Regions from separate parts of the Mesorhizobium sp. 01N446 genome, predicted to be linked through region 1. Evidence: predicted binding sites of a transcription regulator. Region 1 holds the regulator's gene; each other region holds the start of a gene.

Region 1 (9,968 bases):
CCGCGAGATCGATCATTGCATGCATGATTTGTGACATTCCCTGGTTATTCACGGATCGCCTCGCGCGCGGGCGCGGGTCCCCGGCTGCGCTTGAGGCTGGGCAGAGCAAGCATGGCGAGCACGAACAGGCCGGTGGCGAGCTTCAGGTCGGGAGGCGGCATGCCGGCGGCGAGGCAGAACGACACCAGCTGGTAGTAGATGATCGCGCCGGCAAAGGGCGCCAGCAGCTGGCGCCAGACCGTCTGCTTGCCGACGACCGCCTCGCCGATCATCAGCGCGGCAAGGCCGTTGATGAGGATGCCCAGCCCCATATTGACGTCGGCAAATCCTTGCGACTGCACCATCAGCGCGCCGCTCGAGGCCGAAAACGCGCTCGCCAGTCCGACGCCGCCTATGGTCGCCGCCCAGACATTGATGCCCTGCGCCTCGGCCATGTCGGGATTGGCGCCGACAGCGCGCACGGCGGTCCCCTTCTCTGTCCTGAAGAACATGTAGAGCGCGGCGAAGACGACGAGCGCGAGAAGGCCGGCGACGACGATCTTGCTGGCCGGAAAGCCCGGCCGCGCAAACGGCACCCAATCGAACACCGTGGGCGAGCCGAAGACGGAGAGGTTGGACTTGCCCATGATGCGAAGGTTGATGCTGTAGAGCATCGTCATCATCAGGATACCGGCCAGCAGCGTGTGGATGCGGAAGCGCAGATGGATGAAGGCGGTGCAGCAACCCGCCGCGAAGCCCGCCGCGAATGCGACGGCGATGCAGGTCAGCGGCGATACGCCGGCAGCCAGAAGCACGCCGCAGACGCAGCCGCCCAGCGGGAAAGCGCCTTCGCTGGTGAGATCGGGGAAGTTCAGCATGCGGAACGGGATCATGATGCCGAGCACGACAAAGGCCAGGATCAGGCTCTGCGCCAGGGTGACCGGCATGATCGCGACGAAGCTGGTGAGAACCTCCTGAACAAAGCCCATGATGATCAGCTCGCCAGCAACATGCGGTCGGTCTTGACGGAAAAATGGCCGATCAGATCGATAACCGTGACCTTCGCCTTCTCCTCGCCGGCAACCTCCAGCAGGACCCGGCCCGCATCGAGCATGATGACCCGGCTGCCATAGTCGACCGCGTGCTGCATGTTGTGGGTCACCATCAGCGTGGTCAGCTTCAGTGCGTTGACGGCGCGCACCGTCGCCTGCATGACGATCTCGGCCGTGCGTGGATCGAGTGCCGCCGTATGCTCGTCGAGCAGCAGCAGATCGGGCGATCCGCCAACGGCCATGATCAGTGACAGCGACTGACGCTGCCCGCCCGACAGCAGGTCGACGCGGGTGTCGAGACGATTTTCAAGGCCGAGGCCCAATATCGACAGGCGTTCCTTGTAGGATGCGAGCCTCGCAGCGTTCAGCCCTTGCCGCAGCGTGCGTTTCTGGCTGCGCAGATCGGCCAGCAGCATGTTCTCTGCCACGGTCATGCTGGCGGCGGTGCCGCGCATCGGATCCTGGAAGACGCGCGCGAGTCTTGTGGCGCGCTTGTGCACCGGCATGGCCGTCACGTCGGCACCGTTGATCAGGATCTTGCCGGAATCCAGGACGAGAGCTCCGGAAATGGCATTGAGCATGCTGCTCTTGCCGGCGCCGTTGGAGCCGATGACGATGCCGAACTCGCCGGTGGCCAATGACAGGCTAAGGCCGTCCAGCGCGACCTTCTCGTCGGCCTGGCCCTTGTAGAACACTTTGCGCGCGGATCGGATCTCGAGCATCGTTCCTCCCTGGCGTGAAGGGCGACGGCGCCAACGCCGTCACCCCGTAGCCCGATGTCAGTCGACGATGCATCCGCAATCGGCCATCGAAGCGGGTATCTCGATGCCGAACGCGGCCATCGCCTTGCGGGAGATCGTTGCCATGTGATCCTCATAGGCCGGACGCGACGGCGCGATCGTCTTGGGATCCTTGCCCTTGAGGATCTCGGCGGCGATGTTACCGGCGTTGACGCCGACCTGCGTGTAGTTGACCGCGAAGCTTGCCGGTACGGTGCCGTTGCGGACCGCGCTGTCATCGGAGTTGACGACGGGGATGCCGGCCTGGCGGGCAGCCGCCGAGACCGCGGCAATCGCCGGCTGGATCAGGTTCGAAGCCGGGCCGTAGATCACGTCGACCTTGCCGGCGAGCGAAGCGATGCGCTGCTGGATGTCATTGACGTTGTCGACGCCGACTTCCACGACTTCGAAGCCGGCGGCGGGCGCCGCTGCCTTGATCTTTTCGATCAGGGCAACGTCATTGGCCTCGCCTGGATTGTAAGGCACGCCGAAGCGTTTGGCGTTCGGCAGCAGCTTCTTGGTGAAGGCCATCACCGCGGCGACATCCTGCAGATCGCTGGCGCCGGTCATGCCGTCGTCTCCTGCGTCCCATGACGGCACCAGCTTGGCCGCCACCGGATCGGTGACCGCGGCGAAAACGATTGGAATGCCGGAACCGGCGAGCGCCTTCTTGGCGATCTGCGAGACGGGCGTAGTGATGGTGTAGATCAGCTTGGGCTGCTCGGCCTGCAGCTTGGCGATCATTTGCGGCACCAGCGATGCATCGAAATTGGTGTGGCTTTCGGTGTAGACGACGTCCTTGCCCTCGGCAAAACCGTTGTCCGTCAATGCCTTCTTGAAGCCGGCTATGGCGGCGTTGAGCTGCGGATGCTCGCCGAAATTGGCGATGCCGATGCGTATCTGATCAGCCGCGGCGCTGCCGGCGCTGACCATCAATGCGCCTGCCAGGGCCAGTCCCGACAGCCAAGCGGACTTCGACTTCAACATCATTTCCTCCCAGATTTGATCAGCGCCGCTCACAGGCGGCAACTGCGGCGATCATGGTCAGTCCCCCGCCATGTGTCAAACATTATATATAATTCTTGCCATGCCTCCCCATGATATATAATTTTTGCAAGCCTGGTGATGGACGGACGGCGATGCAGGATCAGAACAGTTCCACGAAGACCGAGGCGGCCTATCAGTTGCTGCGGCGCGATATCCTGACCACCCGTCTCATGCCGGGGGCGCCGCTGAAGCTGAGCGCGCTGCGCGGCACATACGGCGTCGGCTGGACGCCGCTGCGGGAAGCCCTGTCCCGCCTAGAAGCCGAGCGCCTGGTCACCGCCATCAGCAATCGCGGCTTTACCGTCGCCCCCGTGTCGCGCGCCGAGCTCGAGGACTTGGCGCGCTCGCGGATGGTTGTCGAAATGCCGCTGTTCCTGGAATCGATCGCGAATGGCGGCAGGGAATGGGAGGACGCGGTCGTCACCGCCCACTACCGGCTCTCCCGTTGCAAGACCGCGGTCGACGACCCTTCCGATGCGGCCGTCGACAAGTGGGACGAGAGCCACGAGGCCTTCCACGCGGCGCTGCTCAGCGCGGCGACATCCAACTGGCTTTTGCGCTTCCGCTCGACGATCGCCGATCAGTTGCGGCGGCATCATCGGTTTCTCGGCCTGGCGCCGACATTGCGGGCGGCGGCCGGCCTCAAGGATGGCTATGGCGAGGCAATGGACGCCTTGCGCGAGGCGATCGCGATCGAGCATCACACCGCGATCATGGAAGCGGCGCTCGATCGCGACGTCGAGCGGGCAAAGGCGCTGATGACGGCGCATATCGGCTACACGCTTCATGTCTATGTCCACAGCGAAGACAACGGCGCCAACACCTACGCCGCACGCGCCGGCAGTCTGAAAGCGGTTTCCGGATGACGCTGCCGCGGCGTCCGACACTTGACGAGATCGTCGCGGCCCGTGACCGGCTGCGCGCCTGGCTGCCGCGCACGCCGCTGCTGCGCACTGATCTCGGCCGGCCCGATCAGCTTATATTTCTCAAGCTCGAGACATTGTCGCCCATCGGCGCCTTCAAGATCAGGCCGGCGCTCAATGCCTTGCTTTGCCGCGACGCCGATGAACTCAGGCACGGCGTGTCGACCATCAGTTCCGGCAACATGGCATATGGAATGGCCTGGGCGGCAAAGGCGCTTGGCGTTCCGATGGTCGCCTACATGTATGCCGATGCGCCCCGGACCAAGATCGACGGGGTCCGCCGCCTTGGTGGCGACGTGCGTTTCGTCTCGCACGAGACATGGTGGCGCTACATAGTCGGAACCGAACGGCCCGATGGCGCCGAGCTTCTCGTGAACCCGGTCACCGATCAGGCGGTGCTTGCCGGCAACGGAACCATTGGCCTGGAGATTGTCGAAGATCTGCCCGATGTCGATTGCGTGCTGACACCCTATGGCGGCGGGAGCATGACGTCAGGCGTCGCCAGTGCGGTCAAGGCGATGCGAGGCCAGGCCAAGGTTTTCGCGGTCGAGGACGAGAGCGCCGCTCCGGTCACGGCGGCATTGGCGGCCGGACGCATTGTCGAGATTGAGACGCGTCCCTCCTTCATCAAGAGCATAGGCGGCCCGTCGCTGGTACCCGGCCTGTGGCCATTGGCAAATCAGCTGATCGACGGCGCCATCGCCGTCAGCCCCGAGCAGGTCACGGAAGCGATGCGCCTGTTGTTCTCGAAGGCAAAGATCGTGGCCGAAGGTGCCGGTGCCGCCTCGCTCGCCGCCGCTCTGCGCAGCGAGCACGCAACGGGCAATGTTGTCTGCGTTATCTCCGGCGGCAATATCGATGCCGGCGCCTATGCGCAGGTATTGGCCGGCGCGGTGCCGGAAGCCTGAATGCGTTCTATTCCCGGATAGCCAGCGATGGTTGGCGTTTTGGTTTCGTTTCGTTCCGCTGGAAATGGATCGATACACCGTTCAAATTCGCCCCGCGGACGCCTCTCAAACGCCTGATGCCAAAGCGCACCCTGGGGTAGGCCACAGGCCATTAACCAAAATAATTTCAATGCATGTGCCGATGGCGCCGTGGTCGCTTGCCCCCTGCTGCCGGGGGCCAGATAATTTCTGAGGCCTTAACAAATTCATTAAACTTTAAACAGTTGCGGAACACAACTGGAACAGATAGTGTTTGTTCTGGGTTTGTTTTTCGATTCTGGTTCACACCCTTCGTTCAATGCCTTGGGGGCCGCCATGCTGACACGCAAGCAACATGAACTGCTGATGTTCATTCATGAACGGCTCAAGGAAAGTGGCATTCCGCCTTCCTTCGACGAGATGAAGGAAGCGCTCGATCTCGCCTCCAAGTCAGGCATCCATCGCCTGATCACGGCACTGGAGGAACGCGGCTTCATTCGCCGGCTGCCCAACCGGGCGCGGGCGCTGGAGGTGCTGCGGCTGCCGGATTCGATCGCGCCGGGTCTCAACGCGGCAAAGAAATTCTCGCCGAGCGTCATCCAGGGTAGTCTCGGTCAGGGCGGCCTCGGCCGCCAGATCAAGCCGGCGCCGTCGCGCTTGCCGGCGGCCGGCAATGACGACGACGCGGTATCCGCCGTTTCGATCCCGGTGATGGGCCGCATCGCCGCCGGTGTGCCGATCGATGCCATCCAGCACCAGACGCATTCGATCTCGGTGCCGCCGGACATGATCATGGGCGGCGAGCACTATGCGCTGGAAGTCAAGGGCGACTCGATGATCGAGGCCGGCATCTTCGATGGCGACACGGTCATTATCCGCAATGCCAACACGGCAAGCCCGGGCGAGATCGTCGTGGCGCTGGTCGACGAGGAGGAAGCAACCTTGAAGCGGTTCCGCCGCAAGGGCGCCTCGATCGCCCTTGAAGCCGCCAACCCAGCCTACGAGACGCGTATCTTCGGACCGGACAGGGTCAAGGTGCAAGGCAAGCTGGTCGGGCTGATCCGGCGTTACTGAGCAGGAGCGGACGGCTTTTCGGGTTTTTGATAGGGCGGCAGCCCCCTCGCCTCGCGTGAAAATTTTCGCTGCTCGTGCCAGGGCCGGTACGGGCCGTCCACCGCGAAGCTGACAATTGGCGGACCGGTCGCCGATTGGCGGTCGAAGAAGACGGCGGCACTGCCCTTGCGGGCCAGTTGCCGTTTGGTGACGACAAGAACCAGCGGATTGTGGCAGGCATTATAGCCCGTCGCGTCATTGACGACGATCAGATCGGCAAAACCGCAGGCCTTCCAGGTGTCCTTGCGGTCTTCGACATGCGCAATGATCGCGCCGGACGGATGCCGGGCAAGACAGACACCGTCCGTGCAATAGAATGGCGCTCCCGGCGGCAGGTTGACCGCATCGGCAATGTCGAATTGCCCGTCCGCCTTGCTGAACATTTCCGGCACGATGATGGTTTCGGATGTCAGCGCGCGTTTCCAGTTGTCGACGGTGAATTCGTTCGGACGAGCCCGGCTGACAGCGAGTTCGCCGCGGCCGATTGGCAGCGCAACCAGCCGCGCATCTTCCGAGATCAGCACATCCGGCGTGCGCGTATCCGACACCGTCAGCAGGCCGGCAAGCGCGAATGGCACGGCCGCGAGCCGCAGCCAGGTCGTCGCCATTGTCGCGATAACCAGTGCGATGGTCACCAGCAGCACGGAGTGCTGGGAAATCAGCCCGACAGCATCGATCGGCGAGCGTTCCGATATCCATGCCGATATGGCGATCATTGCCGTCAGGCCTTTGCCCATCAGGTAAAGGGATGGCGCATCCAATCCGAACGGCATCAGCAACGCACTGGCTACCGCCAGGAACATCACCGCCGTTACGATCGGCATAACGGCCAGATTGGCGAACAGGCTGAGCGGCGACACACGCTGGAAATGCCAGATGGCAAACAGCGCCGTGGCGCAGCCTGCGATGATGGAGGTCATCGCCAACCCGCCCGTCGCCATCAGGAATTTTCGTGTGAGAAAGCCCGGCAAGGACCGCTTTGGCGGTGGCGGTCTCGTCTTTCCCGCATGGTGATCCGCCCAGCCGGCATAGGCACCAACCAAAGCCGCGGTCGCGGCGAACGACATCTGGAAGCTCGGGCCGACCACTTCGTGGGGCGACACCACAATGACGGCGATCGCCGAGATCGCCAGATTGCGCATAGTCAGCGCCGCGCGATCGAACAGGACAGCAATGAGCATTACCGCCAGCATGATAAAGCTGCGCTCGGCGGCAACGACGACGCCGGAAATGACGAGATAGGCCGCGATCGAGAAAAGGGCCGCGGCGGCGGCGTATTTCTTCACCGGCCGACACGCGGAAAAATCCGGAAACAGCGCGAAGGCGCCGCGCAGCAGACCCATGATGGTGCCGGCAACCAGCGCCATATGCAGTCCGGAGATCGAGATGATGTGATAGATGCCGGTGCGCCGCATCGCCTCGTTGATTTCATCGGGAATGCCCGCGCGGACACCAACGATGAGCGCAGCCGCTATCTCGCCTTCGGCACCGCCGACCGTGGCCCTGATGTGGTCGGCAATGGCTTCGCGAGCATTTTCGATCCCTGAGAAAAGCCGGGCCGAGAGCGGCATCTCGTCGTCGGCGGAAACCAGCTTTGGATTGCCGAGAAAGAAGCCGCTGCCGCCAATGCCGGCGAAATAGCTGTCGAATGAGAAATCGTAGCTGTCCGGCCGCACCGGACCGGTCGGCGGCAGCAGTTTGGCGTAGCCCGTGACCATGGAGCCCGCGGTCACTTCCGCCGGAATATTGCGCGCCGAAAGCCGGACCCTTTCCGGCGCATAGCGCAGTGTCGGCCGGGCGGTCGATGTCACGTCGATGGTGAGCCGGATGCGGCCGGTCTCCATGCGGTCGATCGAGACCACGCGGCCGGTCACTTGCGTCGAGATTTCCGAACCCAGCATCTGCGTGCCCGCCCGCCAAGTCTCGACCTTGGCGGCAAGCAGGCCGAGCGCACACAGCAATGCCGCCATGAAGCCCAGATGGGTTTTCGGCCAGGAGCGCGAAACCAGCGCACAGATCGCCATCAGCACGACCACGGCGACAGGTCTTGCAAAATCAGGCTCCACTGCGAGCGAATAGTAGCCGATCGCACCAGCGGCGAGACAGACCGGCACCAGCAGGAAGGCGATGCCTCGATCCAGCTCCAGCTCCGCCGCCATCGCCACGCCATGGCGCAGGCGAGGCAAGGAAACCCGCCCGAGTTGCCGGCGCACACGCACAATCCGGCCCGAGGCAGGTGCCGGAAGTGGCGCCTGGATATCCGCCTGCGACGGCTGACTGCCCGGCGCGGGCACAAGGGGCGATGGCGGCAATGAGGCTGGCGGAGGGATCGCAAACAGGGACCGTTCGCTGACGCCAACGTTGGCGTCCTCGCCCTGTTTTGAGCCCCGGCCTCGTCCAGCCATCGGGTCTGCCCCTTGCACCCCTGACGCCCTATGCTACATGAACGCCGGGCGCGCGAAAGTCCGCGCAGCCGCACCCCGCTTCAGATGGTTTCCGAGAGTTTCATGTCCGACAAGGTCGTCACCCGTTTTGCCCCTTCGCCCACCGGCTATCTGCACATCGGCGGCGCGCGCACGGCGTTGTTCAATTGGCTCTATGCCAAACACACAGGCGGCACGATGCTGCTGCGCATCGAGGACACCGATCGCGAGCGTTCGACCGATGCCGCAACGGCCGCCATCCTGGACGGTCTCACCTGGCTCGGCCTTGGCTGGGACGGCGACGCGGTCTCGCAATTCGAGCGCGCGCCGCGCCACCGTGAGGTCGCCGAGGAACTCGTGCGTCTGGGCAAGGCCTATTACAGCTACGAGACGCCGGCAGAGCTTGAGGCAATGCGCGAGGCAGCACGCGCCAAGGGCCTGCCGCCGCGCTACAACGGCCAGTGGCGCGACCGTGCCCCCTCCGAGGCGCCTGCGGGCGTCAAGGGCGCCATCCGCATCAAGGCGCCGACCGAGGGCGAGACGATCGTCCACGACCGTGTCCAGGGCGAGGTGCGCTTCCCCAACAAGGATCTCGACGACTTCATCATCCTGCGGTCGGACGGCAACCCGACCTACATGCATGCCGTCGTCGTCGACGACCACGACATGGGTGTCACGCACATCATTCGCGGCGACGACCACCTGACCAACGCCGCCCGCCAGACCGTCATCTACAACGCCATGGGCTGGGACGTGCCGTCGATGTCGCACATCCCGCTGATCCATGGCGCCGACGGCGCCAAGCTGTCGAAGCGCCACGGCGCGCTCGGCGTCGAGGCCTATCGGGCCATGGGCTACCTGCCGCAGGCGCTGCTCAACTATCTGGCGCGCCTGGGCTGGAGCCATGGCGACGACGAGATCATGTCGATCAAGGACATGATCTCCTGGTTCGATATCGGCGACGTCAACAAGGGTGCGGCCCGCTTCGACTTCGCCAAGCTGGAAGCGATCAACGGCGCGCATATGCGACGCATGGCCGACGCGGAGCTTTTGGACATCTTCATCGCCACTCTGCCTTATCTCGAGGGTGGTCCGGCGATGGCCGCACGCCTTAACGACACGAACAAGGCGCAGTTGCTGGAGGCCCTTCCAGGCCTCAAGGAGCGCGCCAAGACGCTGGTCGAGCTTGTCGATGGCGCCGCTTTCCTGTTTGCTACGCGCCCGCTGCCGGTCGACGAGAAGGCGGCCCTTCTGCTCAATGACGATGCCCGCAAGATCCTGCGCGGCGCTCACGAAGCTTTGACCGCGCTTGCAAGTGACTGGACGGCTGCCGCTGCAGAGGCCGCGATCCGCGATTATGCGCTGGCCGGTGGCCACAAGCTTGGTGCCGTGGCCCAACCATTGCGGGCCGCGCTGACCGGCAAAAGCACCTCCCCCGGCGTGTTCGACGTGCTTGCCGTGCTTGGGCGCGAGGAAAGCCTGGCGCGCATAGCGGATCAAATCGATTAGGAGCAAACTGGCCCAAGAAGATTGGCATTGAAAGGCGCGTTTCGCAGTGCAACATTAGGCCTTGGCCCAATCTGGCACGCACCTCCTAAAATGCGGTGGCGAATACGCGCATTGCGGTGATTTCGACGTGTCGCTCTGCAGAATTTGCCTTTGCCGGCATGAGGAAACAACAAGGAGTTTGCAATGACCGAAGCTGCGAAAAAACTGGATGTGGGCG
Region 2 (9,968 bases), on a different contig from region 1:
GCCCGACCTCGTTGCGCCCGGCAATGACGACGCCTTGGGGATCGAGCAGCCGGAAGCCGGCGAGCGTGGTTTTCTGCGTCGCGTCGAGAATGCCTGACAGGTGCGTGCCGATCGCGGCGAAGGCCGGATCGGCGGCGGTAACGGGCATGGCCGCCGGCCGGGTCGGTAGTACATAGTCCGAAGCCAGATCGAGGCGCGGCTCGATCGGCCGGTATGGTCCGTCGGGATTGGCGGCCCGGCTGGCGCTGCCATTGGCCTGCGGCATCGGCGCGCCGAGTTTGTCCGGAGAAATGCCGGCGTCGCGCACCTCCTGTGCATAGATGGCGGCGATGGCCGCCCCTTGCGCGATCAGCTCCGCCTCGGTCTGGCGGATCAGCTGGTTCTCGTAGAGGCGGAAGAAGAAGAGGCCGACCAGCGGCAGCGCCATCACCAGGATCAGGATGGCTACGACGACCGTGGCGAGCCGTGGCCGCCATTTGCGGCCGATCCATTTGCTTGACGTCGTCAGCCGCATCGGCCGAGCCGGAAGCCGACGCCATGCACGGTCTCGATGGCGTCCAGGCAGCCCACCGCCGCCAGCTTGGCGCGGATGTTTCTGATGTGGCTGTCGACGGTGCGGTCGGCGACATGGATCTTGCCGGCATAGGCGTTTGCCATCACCGCGTCGCGGTCGAGCACATGCGCCGGCCGCGCCAGGAAACCTTTCAGGATAGAAAATTCGATCCCCGTCAGGGCAAGCGGCTGGCCGTCGAAGGATGCCCCGTGGCTGGCCGGCGCCAAAGTGAGCTTGCCATGCGAAAACTGCCGGTCGTCGGCCGGTTCGGGCGCCGCCGGGCGGGCGCGGCGCAGGATGACGTTGACGCGGGCGACCAGCTCGCGCGGACTGAACGGCTTCGTCACATAGTCGTCGCCACCCATTTCGAGCCCGAGGATGCGGTCGATCTCCTCGTCGCGCGCGGACAGGAACAGCACCGGCACGTCGGAGGTATGGCGCAGCCGCCGGCAGACCTCCAGCCCGTCCATCTCCGGCATGCCGATGTCGAGCACGACCAGATCCGGCGCCCGGCGTCCGATCTCCTGCAAGGCGGCGGCGCCATCGGCCACACCTAGCGTTTTCATGCCGGCCTTTTCCAGCGCGAAGCAGATCACCTCGCGGATATGCGGGTCATCGTCGGCGACGAGGATGTGATGCGGCATCGGTCAGCGGCCCGGCAAGGAAGGTTGGGAAGGCTGAGGAAGCACGAGCGACCCCTTGCTGTCGAGATAGGCAAGCAGGCGCCAGTCGCGAAAGCTCCAGGCGCGCCAGTTCTGTTGAACGGTGCGGTACCAGTCTTCGTCGCTGGCCCGCAATCCTTCGAGCTTGCGGACGGCGCCGGCGGCAGCCGTCTTGTCCTGATGGTCGAAGAAACGATCGAGCGCTGGAAACGCGCCCGGGCCGAGCGAGCGCAGATACCAGGCGTCGAGGGGGATGCCCTGGCCGGTCATTTCAAGGGAGTGGTCGACATTGTAATTGGCGATCAGCGCGGCGAAATTGATGAAACAGCAGGCATAAAGCGTCAGGGATAACGTCAGAGGATTGGCGGAGGAGAGCCATTCATTGGGTTTTTCGAGCGCGATGCGGGCGATGATCAGCGCCAGCCCTGCCGCCACCAGCCCCATCCAGACGAAAGCCGCGATGCGCCAATAGGTCAGCGCGTAGATGCCGACATAGAGGTCGAGCCGCAGGATCGACGAGATGACCAGCACGATGTTCTGCGCCACCCAGGCATAGACCAGCCGGCGGATGAGCGGATCGCCGGAGGTCTCGCTTCCCGGCCTGAGCGCCGCAAGCACGAAACCGGCGGCAAGCAGCGCGGTGACGATCAGCGGATAGGCGCCGCGATGCGCATAGGCGGCGTAGCTCAAGCCGTCGGGAAGGGCGACCCCGCCCCACAGATAAGTGGCGTCGAGCGCGGTCTGCAGCGCAAACAGCACGTTGAAGACAACAAGCGCGCGCAGGATGGCGGCCTTGCCGAACACGATGTCCTCGATGGCGTGGCGTTGCGGATTGGTCGCCGGTGGGGCTGCGGCAAGGGCATGGTTTGGCCGAGGGATGCGCCGCGAAAAACGCGGCAGGCGTGGCCGCAGGAAGGCCCAGACGCCGGCGAGCACGAACAGCCAGAAGGCGATCCGCGCCAGCTGAATCAGATCGAGCAGTTTTAGAAGATCGATCAGCGACAGCCAGTATTCAATGACCGGATTGGCGGCGCCGAACAGCGCCAGGAACACGGCGCCCAGTGTCAGCGGCATCACCCAGACGGCGACCGCCGCCAGCCGCACGCGCCGCCGGCCAAACCGGCGCGCCGTCCTGCGCCAGCGGATGAAGTCTCGGACAAAGCGGAACGGCGCCGCCAGCCCGAACAACGCGATCTGGCCGGCGATGCGCGCCAGGCTGTGCCGCAGCCGGCCGCTCAGCGACAGCGCGAAGACGACCAGCGCCGCAAGCGCGATCGAGACGGACAGAGGGCTGACATTTTCGGCCAGCGGCAGCAGCGCGACAAGCAAGGCGGCGGGCTTGAGCCAGACCCTGATGTCGCTGAAGGCCGCGGGGTGCACGGCCACGACCGCCGCCGCGATCAGGGTGGCGAACAGGAAGACCGTGATGCCGGCGGGCTGACCGTAGAACAGGAAATCCGCCAGCACGACCAGCAGCACGGCAACACCGAAGCGGCTGCAATAGCCTGGTGCGGCGGTGAAAAACGATGTCATGAGCTGATCTTCCTGATGGCATCTGGCCTGATCGTGCCCGGCCGCCATGGCGGCGGGCTCTTGCGGACAAAGGGAATGAGGATCGCCGCGGGGTTGGCGCGCGGCGGATCGACCAGCCACCAGCCTTCGCTGCGCAGGCGCCGGGGCAGGGACCAACGGGGTTTTGCTCGCTTGTGCATGCCGCCTGTTTGGCAGACCGGCAGGGAGATGGCAGGGCGGATCCGAGGAGCTTTTCGGCAGGTGCGTGCAGTTTTCGTGCAGGCAGCGCGCCATCCTGCGAACGCTGCCGCCGCCCCTCATCTGCCTGCCGGCAATCTTCTCCCCGTGAACAGGGAGAAGGGAGCTGGCCGCAACGCGGGCGCCCTTTCCGCAACGTTGGCGATTGGCGAAACCGGCGATGAGGGCGTCCTTCTCCCCGTCACTATACGGGGAGAAGATGCCGGCAGGCAGATGAGGGGCGGCGCTGATCTTGATGATTAGCCGACCTCACGCAAACTTCTAAAGCTAATACCCCAACGCTTGCCTCGACCCCCCTCACGCGGCATAGATCCAGCATGACAACCGAACCCTACCGCCCGCGCCGCTCGGTGCTCTATGTCCCGGCCTCCAACGACAAGGCGCTGGCCAAGATCGCGCAGCTGTCCTGCGATGCGATCATCATCGACCTCGAGGACGCCGTCGCTCCGGCCGACAAGATCGCCGCCCGCGAAAAGCTGCCCGCGATCTTCGCCAGCCGCCCGGCTGCCAACACTCCTGGCCGCCGCTGCGAGATGGTGGTGCGCGTCAATGCGCTGGCCAGCGAATGGGGCACCGGCGACCTCCTGGCCGTGGCGAGAGTCGAGCCCGACGGCATCCTGTTGTCCAAGGTCGCCACGCCACGCGACATCCTCGAAGTCGGCGACGTGCTGGACGACAATTTTGCCCCCGACAGCGTGAAACTCTGGGCGATGATCGAGACGCCCAAGGCGCTGCTCAACATCGGCGCCATTGCCGAACTGGGCCGCGATCCGGCCTCGCGCCTCAACTGTTTCGTAGCCGGAACGAATGACCTGGCCAAGGACACCGGTGTGCTGGCGACCCCCGACCGGCGCTACCTCGTGCCGTGGCTGATGCAGATGGTGCTGGCCGCGCGCGCCGGCGGCCTCGACATGCTCGATGGCGTCGCCAACGATTTCCGCGACCTCGACGCGTTTGCCCATGAGTGCGCGGAAGCGGCGGCCATGGGCTTCGACGGCAAGACATTGATCCATCCGGCCCAGGTCGACGCGGCGAACCGCGCCTTCGCGCCCTCACCGGAGGCGGTTGCCGAGGCGCTGATGGTGAAAGAGGCCTTTGCCCTTGCCGAGAATGCTGGCAAAGGCGTGATTTCGCTGAAAGGAAGAATGGTCGAGCGGCTGCATCTGGCGCAGGCCGAAAAATTGCTGGCGAAGGCAGCCGCCATCGGCGCATGATATCGGCCCATGCTCGCGGGCTATGGCACTTACGACAGGACTTGAGACAATGAAACTCTACCGCTTTCTGACCGCCCCCGACGACGCCAGCTTCTGCCACAAGGTGACGGCGGCGCTGAACAAGGGCTGGCACCTGTTCGGCTCGCCGACCTATGCCTATGACAAGAAGGCGAAAACCATGCGCTGTGGCCAGGCCGTGGTGAAGGACGTCGATGGCCAGGAATACGGGCCGGATACGAAGCTCAGCGACTGGTAGAGGCTAGCTGCCTTCCTCTCTTCGTCATTCCGCCGCCTCTTCGATCTTCTCCATATCATCGTCCGACAGGCCGAAATGGTGGCCGATCTCGTGGATCAGCACATGGGTGACTATGTCGCCCAGCGTCTCCTCGTTCTCGGCCCAGTAGTCGAGCATGGCGCGGCGGTAGAGCGTGATGCGGTTCGGGCCTTCGCCGGTCTGCGGGTTCCAGCGCTCGGCGATGCCGCGCCCCTCGAACAGGCCGAGCAGGTCGAACGGCGTCTCCAGCGACAGGTCGTCCATGATCTCGTCGGTCGGGAACTCGGCGATCTGGATGACGATCTCGCCGGTCAGCTTGCGAAAGTCCTCCGGCAGATGGGCGTAGGCCTCCAGCGCCAGGAACTCCATCTCCTCCATCGAGGGCGCGAGTTCGCCATGCCAGGTGCGGGTTTTGTAGATGCGGGCCATGCTTTGTCCTTTGACCCGGCATATAGGCTTTCGCACCGGTCGAGGCAAATGAAGCGGCCCATACGCCCATGCCGCACAGGGCCTGCAGGAATAAATTCCTTGTGACTCTGCTTGACTCTTCAGGTTGCCTCTGGAATCTATAGGAACATAACAGGAACAATTGTGAGTGGACACTGACCGTCATGGCGATATCAGCCGTGGCGCGGGAGACTGTTTTTGCCCTGCGCCGCCAGATCGCGAAGATCGAGGGAACGCTGCCAGAGCGCCTGCAGGCGCCGGCCGGCGCGCCGCTTGATGCCGACGCCAGCGCCGATGCCACACCCGGCAGCGCCGATCTCACGATCGTCCGGCGCGGCCTTGCCGCGGCCCTGCCGGATGCCTTCCTGCCGATCGGCATCGAGCGGCTCGATGACGCCTTGAGCGGCGGCCTGCCGAAAGCGGCGCTCAGCGAAATCCATGGCCTGGAAACCCGAGATGCCGGAGCCGTCGCCGGCTTCGCCCTCTCGCTCACCAGCCTGATCCTCAAACAGGCGCAAGGGCTGCCCATCCTATGGATCGGCACCACGGAAATCTTCCGCGAGGCGGGCTTTCCCTATGCAAGGGGACTGCAAGCCTCGTTCGGCATCGAGCCTGAGCAATTGCTGTTTTCCGAGGCGCCAAAGCTCGTCGACGCATTGTGGGTCGCCGAGGAAGCGGCACGGATGACGGCGCTCGCCGCCGTCATCCTGGAAATTCGCGGCAACCCGCAGCGGCTGGACCTGACCGCGACGCGCCGGCTGCATGCGAGGGCGCAAAGTGCCGGCCGCCCGGTATTCCTGCTGCGGCAGGCGGCCGAACCCGAACCGACGGCGGCGCCCGTCCGCCTCATCGTCTCCTCGGCGCCGGCCGTGCCGCGCGCCACGGTTGCCGGGCCGCTCGCCGGATCGATCGGCCGCCCGGCCTTCACCATCACCATCGGCAAGAGCCGCACGGCCCTGCCTGGACAATTCACACTGGAGTGGAACCCCGATGAACGCGTATTCGACGAAAGAAGGGGCCAACGGACAGAGAATCCTGTCCCTGTGGTTTCCCTATCTGGCGGCCGAAAGGATCCTGCGGCAGCGTCTGGGGCGATCCTGGCGTTCCCGGCCGTCGGATCACCCGGCGCCATCGCACCCGCCACTGGTGATCAGCCACCGCCAGGGCAACGCCCAGCGCATCTCAGCCCTCGACGAGCGGGCTGAGGCGCTGCACCTGAAGCGCGACATGGGCATTGCCGATGCGCGCGCCATGCATCCCTCGATCGACATCGTCGAGGCCGATCCGGAGGCCGACCGGCGCCTGCTCGAAGGCCTTGCCGACTGGTGCGACCGCTATACCCCGCTGGTGGCGCTGGACGGGGCGGACGGCCTGTTCCTCGACGTCACCGGCTGCACACATCTGTTCGGCGGCGAACGCGCCATGCTGGACGATATCCTGTGGCGCTTCTTGCACCAGGGGTTCGATGTCCGCGCCGGCCTTGCCCCGACGCCGGGGGCGGCCTGGGCGGCGGCCCGCTTTTGCGGCGACCGCATCGTTGTTTCAGGTGAGGAGGAAGCGCTGATGGCGCCTTTGCCGCTCGCGGCATTGCGCATCGCGCCGGAGACCCGCGCCAGCCTGGAAAGTGTCGGCCTGCGCACGGCGGGCGCCGTCATGGCCGCCCCGCGCGCGCCGCTTGCCCGCCGCTTCGGCGCCACCTTGCTGCTACGCCTCGACCAGGCGCTTGGCCGCCTCGACGAGGCGGTCTCGCCGCGCCTTCCCGTCGCGCCGCTTTCGGTCGAGCGGCATCTCGCCGAGCCCGTTACGCTCACCGAGGACATCGAGCGGCTGGTCGGCCTGCTGGCGACGACCTTGAAGAGCGATCTCGAGCGCCGCGGCGAGGGCGCCCGGACGCTGGCGCTGCTGCTCTTCCGCGTCGACGGCGCCGTCAGCCGCATCGCCTTGGGCACTTCGCGGCCGATGCGCGATCCCCGGCTGATCCAGAAGCTGTTCCATGAAAGGCTGGCGGCACTCGAGCAGGACATCGACGCCGGCTATGGCTTCGACCTGGTGCGGCTTTCGGTGCTGGCGGCCGCCGCCTTCGACATGGCGCAGGCCGATCTGACCGGCGAGGTGACCGATGACGGCGCCGACATCGCGCTGTTCGCCGACCGCATCCGCGCCCGGCTCGGCGAGGGCGCGGTGCTGCAGCCGGTCGCGGTCGAAAGCCATCTGCCGGAGCGCGCCGTCGCCATCGTCCCCTTCAGCGAAGCGCCGCGCCGGACCACGCCGCCGAAGAGACCGGACAGGGTGCAGGCGCCCAAAACCATCTTCCCGCCGGAACGGCCGATCCGCCTGTTTCGCGCCCCCGAGCCCATCGAGGTGCCGGCCACCGAAATGCCGGAGGGACCGCCGCTTAATTTCCGCTGGCGGCGCGCGCTCTACCGCGTCACCCGTGCCGAGGGTCCCGAACGCATCGCCGCCGAATGGTGGCGCGAGGCGCCGAGCGACGCGGCCGCATCGACGCGCGACTATTTCCGCATCGAGGATGCCGAAGGCCGCCGCTACTGGCTCTACCGGCAAGGCCTTTACGGCGGCTCGCAAGCCGCGCCGCGCTGGTTCATGCATGGGGTCTTCGCATGAACGCGCTGACCGTCATCCCCTATGCCGAGTTCGGCATCCAGTCGAATTTCTCCTTCCTGCGCGGTGCGTCCAAGCCGGAGGAGTTGGTGGTCGCGGCCAAGCTCATGGGTTTTTCGGCGATCGGTCTTGCCGACCGCAACACGGTGGCGGGCGTCGTGCGCGCCTGGCAGCAGGCCAAGGTCGAGAAACTTGTCTATCACCCCGGCTGCCGGCTGGTTTTTGCCGACGGCACGCCTGACATTCTCGCCTATCCCAGGGATCGAGCCGGCTGGGGGCATCTGTGCCGCATGCTCACCCAGGCCAATCTGCGCGAGGAGACCGAAAAGGGCGCGACGCTGGTCCAGCGCGGCGACCTGTTCGAATGGGGGGATCTGATGTCGCTGGCGGTCCTGCCCGACCTGGCGGCGGGCGCTGAAGACGGTCTTGCCGGGCTTGCCCAGCTCAAGGACCGCTTCGGCAGGGCCCTGCGGCTTGGCGTCTCACCCTGCTATGCCGGCAATGACCGTTTCCGCATCGAGCAGGCGGCGGCAATGTCCGAAATGACCGGCATCCCGCTGATGGCGACCAACGATGTCCTCTACCACACCGCCGAACGGCGCCCGCTGCAGGACGTGCTGACCGCGATCCGCCTCAACACGCCCGTCGCCGAGGTCGGGCTGGAACTGACCGCCAATGCCGAACGCCATCTGAAGCCGCCGCTGGAAATGGCCCGGCTGTTCCGCAGGCATCCGCGGGCACTGGCCGAGACGTTGCGGTTCGCCGAAGAGCTGACCTTCTCGCTCAGCGACCTCCAGTACAATTATCCCGACGAGCCGACGGAATCGGGTCTCGGGCCGCAGGCCGAGCTGGATAGGCTGGCGCGGGAGGGGGCGGCGCGGCGCTATCCCTCGGGCGTGCCCGCTTCGGTGATCAAGCGCATCGAGGAAGAGCTCGTTCTGATCGAGCGCCTCAACTATGCCCGTTACTTCCTGACCGTCTACGACATCGTCAAATTCGCCCGCAGCCAGGACATTCTCTGCCAGGGTCGTGGTTCGGCTGCCAATTCGGTGGTTTGCTTCTGCATTGGCATCACCGAAGTGGGACCCGAGAAAATCGATTCGCTTTTCGAGCGCTTCATTTCCGAGGAAAGGAACGAACCTCCAGACATCGACGTCGACTTCGAGCACGAAAAGCGCGAAACCGTCATCCAGTACATCTACGAGAAATACAGCTCCAAGCGAACCGCACTCGCCGCCGCCGTCATCAGCTATCGCGGCCGCTCGGCGCTGCGCGAAGTATCGAAGGCCATGGGCCTGTCGGAGGATGTCCGGGCATCGCTGTCCGGCTCGATCTGGGGCTGGTCGACCTCGGAACTCGGCGAGAAGGAAGCCCGCGCCGGCGGTCTCGACCGCACCGACCCGGTGTCGCAGCATGTGATGGAACGCGCCAATGAGATCATGGGCTTTCCCCGCCATCTCTCCCAGCATGTCGGCGGCTTCGTCATCACCAGGGACCGGCTCGACGAGATCGTGCCCATCGTCAAGACGGCGATGGACGAGCGCAAGATGGTCGAATGGGACAAGGACGATCTCGACGCGGTGAAGATCCTGAAAGTCGATGTGCTGGCGCTCGGCATGCTGACCTGCCTGCAGCGCGCCTTCACCTTGCTTACGGACCATTATCCGAGGGCACGGGATGACTATGGCCAACCCTATGTGCTGGCCACCTTGCCGCCGGAAGACAGGCGCGTCTACGACATGATCGGCCGCGCCGACACGCTCGGCGTCTTCCAGATCGAGTCTCGCGCCCAGATGTCGATGCTGCCAAGGCTCAAACCAAAGGATTTCTATGACCTCGTCATAGAGGTGGCGATCGTGCGGCCCGGCCCGATCCAGGGCGACATGGTCCACCCTTATCTGCGCCGCCGGCAAGGCAAGGAAAAGCCCGAATATCAAAAGCCGGAGCTGGAAGCGATCCTGAGCAAGACACTTGGTGTGCCCCTGTTTCAGGAACAGGCTATGAATATCGCTATCGTCGCCGGCGGTTTCAAACCGGGCGAGGCCGATGAACTGCGCCGCGCCATGGCCACCTTCAAGCGCACCGGCACCATCGGCAATTACCGCGACCGTATGATCAACGGCATGGTCGGCAAGGGCTACACCAGGGACTTCGCCGAGCGCTGCTTCAAGCAGATCGAGGGTTTTGGCGAATATGGCTTTCCCGAGAGCCACGCCGCCTCCTTCGCCTTGCTCGTCTATGCCTCCTGCTGGTTCAAGACCTTCTATCCCGACGTGTTCTGCGCCGCGATCCTGAATTCGCAGCCGATGGGGTTCTACCAGCCGGCCCAGCTGGTGCGCGACGCGCGCGATCATGGCGTCGACATCCGCGACGTCGACGTCAATTTCTCCGTCTGGGACTGCACCCTGGAAAAAGCGCCTTTCGATCCG
Region 3 (9,968 bases), 100 kb from region 1:
ACTTGTCCGCGCCGGTCTGGTCCTGCCATTTGCGCGTCTGCAGCTGGCCCTCGACATAGACCTTCATGCCCTTCTTCAGATACTGCTCGGCCACCTTGGCGATGCCCTCATTGAAGATGACGACATTGTGCCACTCGGTCTTTTCCTTGCGCTCGCCGGAATTCTTGTCGCGCCAGCTTTCCGACGTGGCGATACGGATGTTGACGACCGGCTCGCCCGAGTTCAGGCGGCGGATTTCAGGGTCCGCGCCGAGATTGCCGACCAGAATGACCTTGTTGACGCTACCCGCCATGATTTTTCTCCGCGCTCATCCGAAAACAAATTTTTGTCGTAGCACCTTACAGGCTGCGCACGCCAGCCGCCTGCTAAGGCTGGCTTTTCCCACAAGGTTTTTGTTCCCTTTTCGTTCCTATATGCATCACCGCTGATTGTCAAGGAATGGCAGCAATGCCCGAGCCCTTTATATGGGCCTCAAACAGCGCTTGCCAAATCAATAAGTATCGACTTATGCTTTTGCCATGATCGAAGCAGAGATTTTCCGCGCCCTGGCCGACCCGACGCGTCGCGCCGTCTTCGAGCGCCTGGCCACGGCCGAGATGAGCGTGTCGGAATTGCGCAGCGGCCTGACGGTATCGCAGCCGGCGGTATCCCAGCATCTGGCGGTGCTGCGTGGCGCCGGCCTCGTGGTCGAGCGGCGGGCTGGCCGCAACGCCTACTATCGTGCCGATCCGCAGGGGCTCGCCCCCCTGCTCTCCTGGATCGAACGCTACCGGACCTTCTGGCCGGAGCGCATCGAAAGGCTGAAGACGGTTTTGAAGGATATGGACCAGTGAAGGATTTGGGATCGATGAACGCCAAGACCCAAGATGAAGTTGCCCCGGATGCGCTGGAGTTCGAATACGACCTTGCCGAGCCGCCGGAAAAGGTGTGGCGGGCGCTGACCGTGCCGGAACTGCTCGCCGCCTGGATGATGCCGAACGACATCAGGGCGCAGACCGGCAGCAATTTTACCTTTGCCGGGCCGGACGCCGCGATCGAATGCGAAATCCTCGACGCCGAGCCCGAGCGCCTGCTGCGCTACTCCTGGCGGGAGCAGCCAAATGACGCCGCGCGCCAGGATCCGCTCGACAGCGTCGTCACCTTCACACTCGCCCGCACCGCTTCCGGCGGCACGCATCTGCGCATCGTCCATGACGGTTTTGCCGGGAAGGCTATGCCTGCTGTTGCCATGGCGGGCGGCGGCTGCCGGCTTTGGCTCGGATCGCGCGGGGCCGGAAAGCTCATCGCCGCGAACACACCGCTGCTGCTCGCAGCCTGAACACGGAAATCGGAGACGAAAAATGAGCGGTCTTGCCAGTCTGGTGCCGATGGTGATCGAGCAATCGAGCCGCGGCGAACGCGCCTTTGACATTTTCTCGCGGCTGCTGCGCGAGCGCATCATCTTCATCAATGGCGAGATCAATGATGACGTCTCGGCGCTGGTCTGTGCGCAGCTCCTGTCGCTGGAGTCGGACAATCCCGACAAGGAGATCTCGCTCTACATCAACTCACCCGGTGGCGTGGTGACCAGCGGCTTCGCCATCTACGACACGATGCAGTATGTCAGCTGCCCGGTGTCGACCGTGTGCATGGGGTTTGCCGCCTCGATGGGCTCCTTCCTGCTGATGGCGGGCACACCGGGGCGCCGCATCGCGCTGCCGAACGCCACCGTCCTGCTGCACCAGCCGTTGGGCGGCTTCCAGGGCCAAGCCTCCGACATCCAGCGCCATGCCGAACGGATCGGCAAGACCAAACGGCGCATGGCCGAACTCTATGCGCAGCATTGCGGCCGCAGCTACGAGGAGGTCGAACGCACGCTCGATCGCGACCATTTCATGACCGCCCCCGAGGCCCAGGCCTGGGGCATCGTCGACCACGTCTTCGACACCCGCAAAAAGGCGGCGTGAAGCCAGGACCAGGTCGGATTCTCGGCGGTTGTCGAAGATTTGACGATGCCGGTCTGGCCGCATCGGCGGCACGTCACTATAGTCTTGGGATGATCGACACTTATTCGCCCAGGACGTCGCATCGCGTCATCGCCGCCGCAGCGCTCGCTTTCGCCAGCCTTATGAGCAGTTTGGCACTCGCCGACGACAGTTCGGGGCAGGCACAGAAGGGCGCCCTGCCCGGCGTGAGCGGTGACTATCGCATCGCTAAGCCCGCTCCTCAGCCGGAACCTGACGACGCATTCCCCAGCAACGGCAACGGCACGTTCAAGATCGGCGATACCGATGTCAGGATTTCCGGCAGCATCACCGTCGATATGGCTACGGGCGGGATCAAGCCGCCGAGATAGCCAGCGCCATTGCCGGCCAGGCTTCGCTGCAAAAGAACAGCCCCGCCGTGCCCTAGGGCAAACGGACGGGGCTTTTCTGGATCTAAAATCCATATTTTGCCGGGAGTGTACTGCCGGCGTTTGATTTCGGATGCCACGCGGCGTCAGCCGACGATCCGACTAGCAGTCTCTGATTGTTGGGGGATACGGCAAGTCACGGTTTGTCGGGTGGCGCAAACGCTAAACCCTGGCACTTATGCCTGCCGCGGCTCCAACGAGGCGTGGAGCCCTTGGGGACTATCCGGTGGCGTCATGCTCCGCTCCTGTGTCCGTTGCGACATTGTCGTCGCGAAGCGCAAATCGCAAAAACCTGCGGCGTCTCGCAGGCCGCCTTTGGGCGGCGAGGCCATCGAAAGACGGCCGGCTTCGCTGACTTCTGGAGACTGCTCCCATGAGCCGGCCGCGTCAACCATCAACAGCCGGTTACCGAAAAACGTGATCGGCGGGAGGTTACGTACAGGTCAGGTTTTTACACAGCTTTGTCAGGAGCGTGTTCGGCCTTTGTTCTTTCTGCTTGCCCCTTCGCGCGAAAGGCGGTTAAACGATTTCTGTCGGGAATTGTGGCGTCTCTCGACGTGGCGGCAAAAACACCTACATAGGGGATGGCCGGGACAATCCCGCCAATCCCACGAATTCCAGATCTGAGGCGGCGACCGGCGATGGCCGACCATAAATTCCTTTCCATTCGCGGGGCGCGCGAACACAATCTGAAGAACGTCGATCTCGATTTGCCGCGTGACAGCCTGATCGTCATGACCGGCCTGTCGGGTTCCGGCAAATCGTCGCTCGCCTTCGACACCATCTACGCCGAAGGCCAGCGCCGCTATGTCGAGAGCCTGTCGGCCTATGCCCGGCAATTCCTCGAAATGATGCAGAAGCCCGACGTCGACCAGATCGACGGCCTGTCGCCTGCCATCTCCATCGAGCAGAAGACCACCTCGAAGAACCCGCGCTCGACGGTCGGCACCGTCACCGAGATCTACGACTATATGCGCCTGTTGTTCGCCCGTGTCGGCGTGCCCTATTCGCCGGCCACCGGCCTGCCGATCGAGAGCCAGACGGTCAGCCAGATGGTCGACCGCGTGCTGGCGCTGGAGGAAGGCACGCGCCTGTTCCTGCTGGCGCCGATCGTGCGCGGCCGCAAGGGCGAGTACCGCAAGGAACTACTGGAGCTCCAGAAGAAGGGGTTTCAGCGCGTCAAGGTCGACGGCGTCTTCTATGAGATCGCGGATGTTCCGGCGCTGGACAAGAAATACAAGCACGACATCGATGTCGTCGTCGACCGCATCGTCGTACGCGGCGATCTGGCCACGCGTCTTGCCGACTCCATCGAGACGGCGCTGAAGCTCGCGGAGGGGCTGGCGGTGGCCGAGTTCGCCGACAGGCCGCTCGATTCCAGCCAGACCGGCGAGGATTCGGTCAACAAGTCGAAGAACGAGACGCATGAACGCATCCTGTTCTCGGAAAAATTCGCCTGCCCGGTGTCCGGCTTCACCATTCCGGAGATCGAGCCGCGGCTGTTCTCGTTCAACAACCCGTTCGGCGCCTGCCCGACCTGCGACGGTCTCGGCAGCCAGCGCGCCATCGACCCCAATCTCGTCGTGCCCGACGAGAACGTGTCGCTGCGCGACGGCGCCGTCAGCCCGTGGGCGAAATCGACCTCGCCCTATTACGTGCAGACGCTCGAGGCCTTGGGCAAGGCCTACAATTTCAAGCTCGGCGACAAGTTCAAGGATTTGAGTACCGAGGCCCAAAACGCGATCCTGCGCGGCACCGGCGAGCGCGAAGTCACCTTCCAGTATGATGACGGGCTGCGCTCCTACAAGACGACCAAGACCTTCGAAGGCGTCATCCCCAATCTCGAGCGGCGCTGGAAAGAGACCGAATCCGCCTGGATGCGCGAGGAGATCGAGCGCTTCATGTCGGCGACGCCCTGCCCCGTCTGCAAGGGCTACCGGCTGAAGCCTGAGGCGCTGGCGGTGAAGATCGGCGGCAAGCACATTGGCGAAGTCACCGAACAGTCGATCCGCAAGGCCGACCAGTGGTTCACCGACCTGCCCGCTCAGCTCAACGACAAGCAGAACGAGATCGCGGTCAGGGTGCTCAAGGAAATCCGCGAGCGCCTGCGCTTCCTCAACGATGTCGGGCTTGACTATCTGACGCTTTCGCGCAATTCCGGCACGCTGTCGGGCGGCGAGAGCCAGCGCATCCGGCTGGCATCGCAGATCGGCTCGGGCCTGACCGGCGTGCTTTACGTGCTGGACGAGCCGTCGATCGGCCTGCACCAGCGCGACAACACGCGGCTGCTCGACACGCTGAAGCACCTGCGCGACATCGGCAACACGGTGATCGTCGTCGAGCATGACGAGGACGCCATCCTGCATGCCGACTATGTCGTCGACATGGGTCCAGCCGCCGGCATACATGGCGGCGAGATCATTGCCCAGGGCACGCCGCAGCAGGTGATGGCCAACCCCAATTCGATCACAGGCAAATATTTGTCGGGCGCGCTCGAAGTGGCGACGCCTGGTGTGCGGCGTGAGGCGAAGAAGAACCGGCGCCTGAAGATCGTCGGCGCGCGCGGCAACAATTTGAAGAACGTCACCGCCGAAATCCCGCTCGGCACCTTCACCGCAGTCACCGGTGTGTCGGGCGGCGGCAAGTCGACCTTCCTGATCGAGACGCTGTTCAAGGCGGCCTCGCGCCGCATCATGGGTTCGCGCGAACATCCGGCCGAGCACGACCGCATCGAGGGCCTGGAATTCCTCGACAAGGTCATCGACATCGACCAGTCGCCGATCGGACGGACCCCGCGTTCGAACCCCGCCACCTATACCGGCGCCTTCACGCCGATCCGTGACTGGTTCGCCGGCCTGCCCGAAGCCAAGGCGCGCGGCTATCAGCCGGGACGCTTTTCGTTCAACGTCAAGGGCGGCCGCTGCGAGGCCTGCCAGGGCGACGGCGTCATCAAGATCGAGATGCACTTCCTGCCCGACGTCTACGTCACCTGCGACGTCTGCCACGGCAAGCGCTATAACAGAGAAACGCTCGACGTGCTGTTCAAGGGCAAGTCGATCGCCGACGTGCTCGACATGACGGTCGAGGAAGGCGTCGATTTCTTCGCCGCCGTGCCCGGCGTGCGCGACAAGCTCGACACGTTGAAGCAGGTCGGCCTCGGTTACATCCATATCGGCCAGCAGGCGACGACGCTTTCGGGCGGCGAGGCGCAGCGGATCAAGCTGGCCAAGGAACTGTCGCGCAAGGCGACCGGCAAGACGCTCTACATCCTCGACGAGCCGACCACCGGCCTGCATTTCCACGACGTCGCCAAGCTGTTGGAAGTGCTGCATGAACTTGTCGACCAGGGCAACACGGTGGTGGTCATCGAGCACAATCTCGAAGTGATCAAGACCGCCGACTGGGTGCTCGACCTCGGCCCCGAAGGTGGTGACGGCGGCGGCGAACTGGTTGCCCAGGGCACGCCGGAAGCCATTGTGCGCGAGAAGCGCAGCTATACCGGCCAGTTCCTCAAGGAACTGCTGGAGCGGCGCCCCGGAGGCAAGCGCGAAGCGGCGGAGTGATGGCTGGGGATGGTCTCATCACGATTCAGAGCCGCTTTGGCGTGACCGAAACCATCGACCGCCTTGCCGAGGTGGTCAAGCGCTCGGGCCTGCTTGTCTTCGCGCGCATCGATCATGCCGCCGGCGCGCGCGAAGTCGGCGCTGCGTTGCGGCCGACCGAACTGCTGATCTTCGGCAACCCCAGAGGCGGCACCCCACTGATGCAGGAAAGTCAGCTTGCCGGCATCGATCTGCCCGTCAAGGCGCTGGGCTGGGAGGATGTACAAGGCAATGCCTGGCTGTCCTACAATGATCCGCACTGGATCGCTGAGCGCCACGGCCTAGGCGATGCCAGCCGCGCCGCGGTCGCGGCGATTGCCGCCGGCATGGAGAAGGTGATCGCTGCCGCCGCTGGAATGGATCCGTCATGAGGCTTGCCCGCCCAGAAGATCTTGCCGGGATCGTCGCGCTGACGGAAGCCGCCTACGCTCCCTACAAAGCCATACTCGACGCGCCGCCGATCCCGGTGACCGAAGACTATGCCCCGCGCATCGCGCGCGGCGAGGTCTGGCTGCTGGAGAGCGGCGGCGAACTTGCCGGAGTGCTCACACTGGAGCGGCATGCGGATCACGCCATGATCTTCTCCGTAGCGGTGTCACCCGCCTTCCAGGGCAAGGGATTCGGTATCGCATTGCTGAGACACGCCGACGAGCAGACGCGCCAATGGGGCCTTCCGGAGATAAGGCTCTACACCAATGCGAAAATGGAGCGGAACATCGCGCTCTATCTCGCTTACGGCTATCGCGAAACGGGTCGCCGGCCCAATCCCTATCGGCCAGGCTGGGTGCTCGTCGACATGGCGAAGGCAATGTGAATGCAGGCCGGCAGCTCCATGGAGAACAAGCTGACCCTGGGTGGCGTGGTCCGCTCGTCGCAAGCTTACGGCGCCGACTATCTGCCCGAATTCCAGCGCATCCTGCTGCAGCATGTGAAGCCCGTTACGCGCGCCTATCTGGAATGGGGGATGGGCCACACGACGCTGGCGATCCTCCAGTTGAGGGAGCGACTGGCCATCGACAATCTCTTTTCGATCGACGACAGCCAGCCCTTCCTCGATCAACTTCTGCCGCAGCTGCCGCAGTGGAGCGGTTTCCATCCGGTCTGCCTGGATCTCCAGGGTCCCAAGCTTGGCGACCGCGATCCGGAGCTCAACTATTCGACCTGGCCGCTGAGCCTGGAGCGCAAATTCGATTTCATCTTCATCGACGGCCGGCGCCGCATGGAATGCGCGTTCATGGCGACGCTGCTTTGTCATGCCGAGACGATCGTGATGCTGCACGACTATCGCCGCGCACGCTATCAGCCGGTCAAGGCTCTCTACGATATCGTCGAGGACGGAAATCAGTTTCGCGTCATGCGGTTGCGCAAGGACCTCTACCCCTTGGGAACGCCGACAATCTTTGCCCCGGACGGGTCAACGCCCACTTGAACGAAATTGCCGGTTGCCACGCCTATAGCGGCAAACACATTGGAGGAGAAATCGATGAGCAAATCGGGAACAATCCGCTCCGGCATGGGCGGCTGGACCTTCGAGCCCTGGGATACGTCCTTCTATCCGGACAAATTGTCGAAGGCCAAGCAACTGCAATTTGCCAGCCGGCAGGTGCCGAGCATCGAGGTCAACGGCACCTACTATTCCAGCTTCAAGGAGCCGACCTTCGTCAAATGGGCGAGCGAGGCGCCGGACGGTTTTGTCTATTCGCTGAAGGGCAACCGCTTCGTCACCAACCGCCGCGTGCTGGGCGAAGCCGGCGAATCGATGATGCGCTTCCTCGGTTCCGGCGTTGCCGCGCTCGGCGACAAGCTCGGCCCGATCCTGTGGCAGTTCGCGCCGACCAAAAAATTCGATCCGGACGATTTCGAAGCCTTTTTGAAACTGCTCCCGGAAAAACAGGATGGCGTCGCGCTGCGCCACGCGCTGGAAGTGCGCAACGACAGTTTCATCGTGCCGGAATTCGCGGCGCTCGCCCGCAAATACAAGGCGGCGATCGTTTATGCCGACCATGCCAAATATCCTGATATCGCCGATGTCACCGGTGACTTCGTCTACGCACGGCTGCAGACCGGCTCGGACGACAATCCCGATTGCTACACGCCGAAGGGTCTCGACGAATGGGCGGCGCGGGCAAAAATATGGGCGGAGGGTAAGCAGCCGGCCGATTTGCGGCGCGCCGATCCCGCCACCGACGCGCCGGTGCAGCCGCGCGATGTGTTCGTCTACTTCATCACGGAGGGCAAGGCGCGCGCACCGTTCGGGGCGATGGCGCTGATGAAGCGTATAGCCGGCTGAAAGGCATCCATTGTTGTTCGGCTACATGCTGTAAGCGCATCATCTATGCGTTTTGCGCGTAGCAACGCGCCTATTCGTGGCATCTTCGCCACGATCGTAACCTTATCGACACTTCCTTGCTGCATGAATGCGGCGACGCCAAGCCGCACAGCTGGAGCCGCCGCCGGCAGGGAAAGAGGGGCATGTCGCTCGACTACACTTCACTTCTGCTGGCTGTGGGTTTCTCCGCCGCTTGCCTGAGCCTGACATTGTTCGGCATGTGGCTGACCGCCCGCACGGAACGGTTCCTGCTGACATGGGCGATCAGCCTGGTGTTCGTGGTCGGCGATATTTTTGTCTATGACGCCTATATCGACATGCCCGGGCGCTTGCTCGGCATCGCCACTCTGGCCCTGTTGCTGCTCGGCTTCTCGACCATGCTGGGTGCGGCCTACCAGTTCAGGACGGGCGGCTCCCCACTGCCGCGAGCACTGTTGGGTTGTGTTTCGCTGGCGATGACGCTGCCTCCCATGGCTCTGGGCTACGATGGTCTCGGCTTTATGTTCGAGAACCTTTTCGCCGCCCTGCTGCTGTTCGCGACGGCATTCGAATACTGGCGGGGCCGCGACGAAGCCCCCGCCCTGACGATCGGCATCACCACGCTCTACTCGGCCACCGCCGTTTCCTTCATGCTGTGCGCCGCGGTGCTGGCAAGGGACGGCAAGATGGTTCTAGGCCATGCACCAAGCAACTGGGCCGAGGAACTGAGCCTCATCGTCGTGATCGCCAGCATGACGGGTATCGGTGCGCTTTCGCTTGCGCTCAACCAGGGGCGTCTGGCGAGACATCACCGCCGAAACGCTCTCACCGATCCCTTGACCGGCCTGCTCAACCGGCGCGCGCTGTTCGACATGCATGGCCATGTTCCGGTCGGTGCCTTCACCGCCGTGGTCGTCTTCGATCTCGACAATTTCAAAGCCATCAACGACGAGTTTGGCCACGCGGCGGGCGACGAGGTGCTGAAAGTGTTTGCCGGAGAACTCGCCGGCAATCTTCGCCAGACCGACGTCGCCGCGCGCATGGGCGGCGAGGAATTCGCACTGGTGTTGAAGCGCACCTTGCCGGAGACGGTCGAGGACGCCGCAGAGCGCATCCGGACCGCCTTCGCGACACGCCTGATAGAGACCGAAACCGGGTCCCTGAGGTGCACGGTCAGCGCCGGTTTTGCGTTTGGCAGCAAAGAGGGCCTCAGCTTCGACAAGGTGCTCAGCGCCGCCGACAAGGCGCTCTACGACGCCAAGCGCAGCGGCCGCAACCGCGTCACCGCCTCACCATTGCGGCGCGCGAGCTGAGCACGCGCATCAATGCCGGCGGCTCTAAGCCGCCATCACGATTTCATTGAAAGTATCGAGGTCGACATAAAAGACCTTGGTGATCTCCTCGATCAGGTCGTCATAGTCGCAGCCCTGTGACCTCAAAATGTTGATGGCGGCGATGATGTCGACCCGTTCGGTAAGCCGCCGCTTCTGGTAGTCCTCGACGAAACGTTGCATGGCTGTCCCTTAGCCTGTGTGCCCAAACGCGTTTGAACGACAAAGATCGCAGGAGGGAAGCTAGGAAGCCTTGCTTGCGTGGAACTTGCCCGGCCTTCGCCGCGCCCTCGATCTGCGATAACCAGACTGATACGGAAGCGGCCGACTCACAA

The links. The regulator LexA, encoded in region 1, represses DNA repair genes until DNA is damaged. The targets are predictions, from matches to a motif close to TGTTCNNNNTGTGTTCNG.
Region 2: AC1DPX_RS05170 (ImuA family protein) is a predicted target of LexA. The motif match lies at 5,044-5,061, and genes of this name have one in related genera.
Region 3: uvrA (excinuclease ABC subunit UvrA) is a predicted target of LexA. The motif match lies at 2,866-2,883, and genes of this name have one in related genera.

The regions. Positions count from the first base shown of each region.
Region 1 covers NZ_JBFTRA010000004.1:73,279-83,246, forward strand. The annotation lists gene kynU (kynureninase) at 1-25, opposite strand, end outside; gene AC1DPX_RS17260 (ABC transporter permease) at 45-968, opposite strand; gene AC1DPX_RS17265 (ABC transporter ATP-binding protein) at 974-1,753, opposite strand; gene AC1DPX_RS17270 (ABC transporter substrate-binding protein) at 1,811-2,797, opposite strand; gene AC1DPX_RS17275 (GntR family transcriptional regulator) at 2,950-3,723, shown strand; gene AC1DPX_RS17280 (pyridoxal-phosphate dependent enzyme) at 3,720-4,688, shown strand; gene lexA (transcriptional repressor LexA) at 5,043-5,780, shown strand; gene AC1DPX_RS17290 (ComEC/Rec2 family competence protein) at 5,774-8,224, opposite strand; gene gltX (glutamate--tRNA ligase) at 8,327-9,751, shown strand; gene gltA (citrate synthase) at 9,935-9,968, shown strand, end outside.
Region 2 covers NZ_JBFTRA010000001.1:1,105,082-1,115,049, reverse strand. The annotation lists gene AC1DPX_RS05200 (ATP-binding protein) at 1-514, opposite strand, end outside; gene AC1DPX_RS05195 (response regulator) at 505-1,197, opposite strand; gene AC1DPX_RS05190 (DUF4153 domain-containing protein) at 1,201-2,748, opposite strand; gene AC1DPX_RS05185 (HpcH/HpaI aldolase/citrate lyase family protein) at 3,303-4,199, shown strand; gene AC1DPX_RS05180 (DUF1737 domain-containing protein) at 4,249-4,455, shown strand; gene AC1DPX_RS05175 (metallopeptidase family protein) at 4,480-4,902, opposite strand; gene AC1DPX_RS05170 (ImuA family protein) at 5,085-6,125, shown strand; gene AC1DPX_RS05165 (DUF6504 family protein) at 6,067-7,542, shown strand; gene AC1DPX_RS05160 (error-prone DNA polymerase) at 7,539-9,968, shown strand, end outside.
Region 3 covers NZ_JBFTRA010000004.1:176,305-186,272, forward strand. The annotation lists gene AC1DPX_RS17790 (single-stranded DNA-binding protein) at 1-292, opposite strand, end outside; gene AC1DPX_RS17795 (ArsR/SmtB family transcription factor) at 519-833, shown strand; gene AC1DPX_RS17800 (SRPBCC family protein) at 848-1,318, shown strand; gene AC1DPX_RS17805 (ATP-dependent Clp protease proteolytic subunit) at 1,341-1,946, shown strand; gene AC1DPX_RS17810 (hypothetical protein) at 2,036-2,335, shown strand; gene uvrA (excinuclease ABC subunit UvrA) at 3,034-5,955, shown strand; gene AC1DPX_RS17820 (DUF302 domain-containing protein) at 5,955-6,365, shown strand; gene AC1DPX_RS17825 (GNAT family N-acetyltransferase) at 6,362-6,808, shown strand; gene AC1DPX_RS17830 (hypothetical protein) at 6,809-7,423, shown strand; gene AC1DPX_RS17835 (DUF72 domain-containing protein) at 7,478-8,284, shown strand; gene AC1DPX_RS17840 (GGDEF domain-containing protein) at 8,467-9,615, shown strand; gene AC1DPX_RS17845 (hypothetical protein) at 9,640-9,816, opposite strand.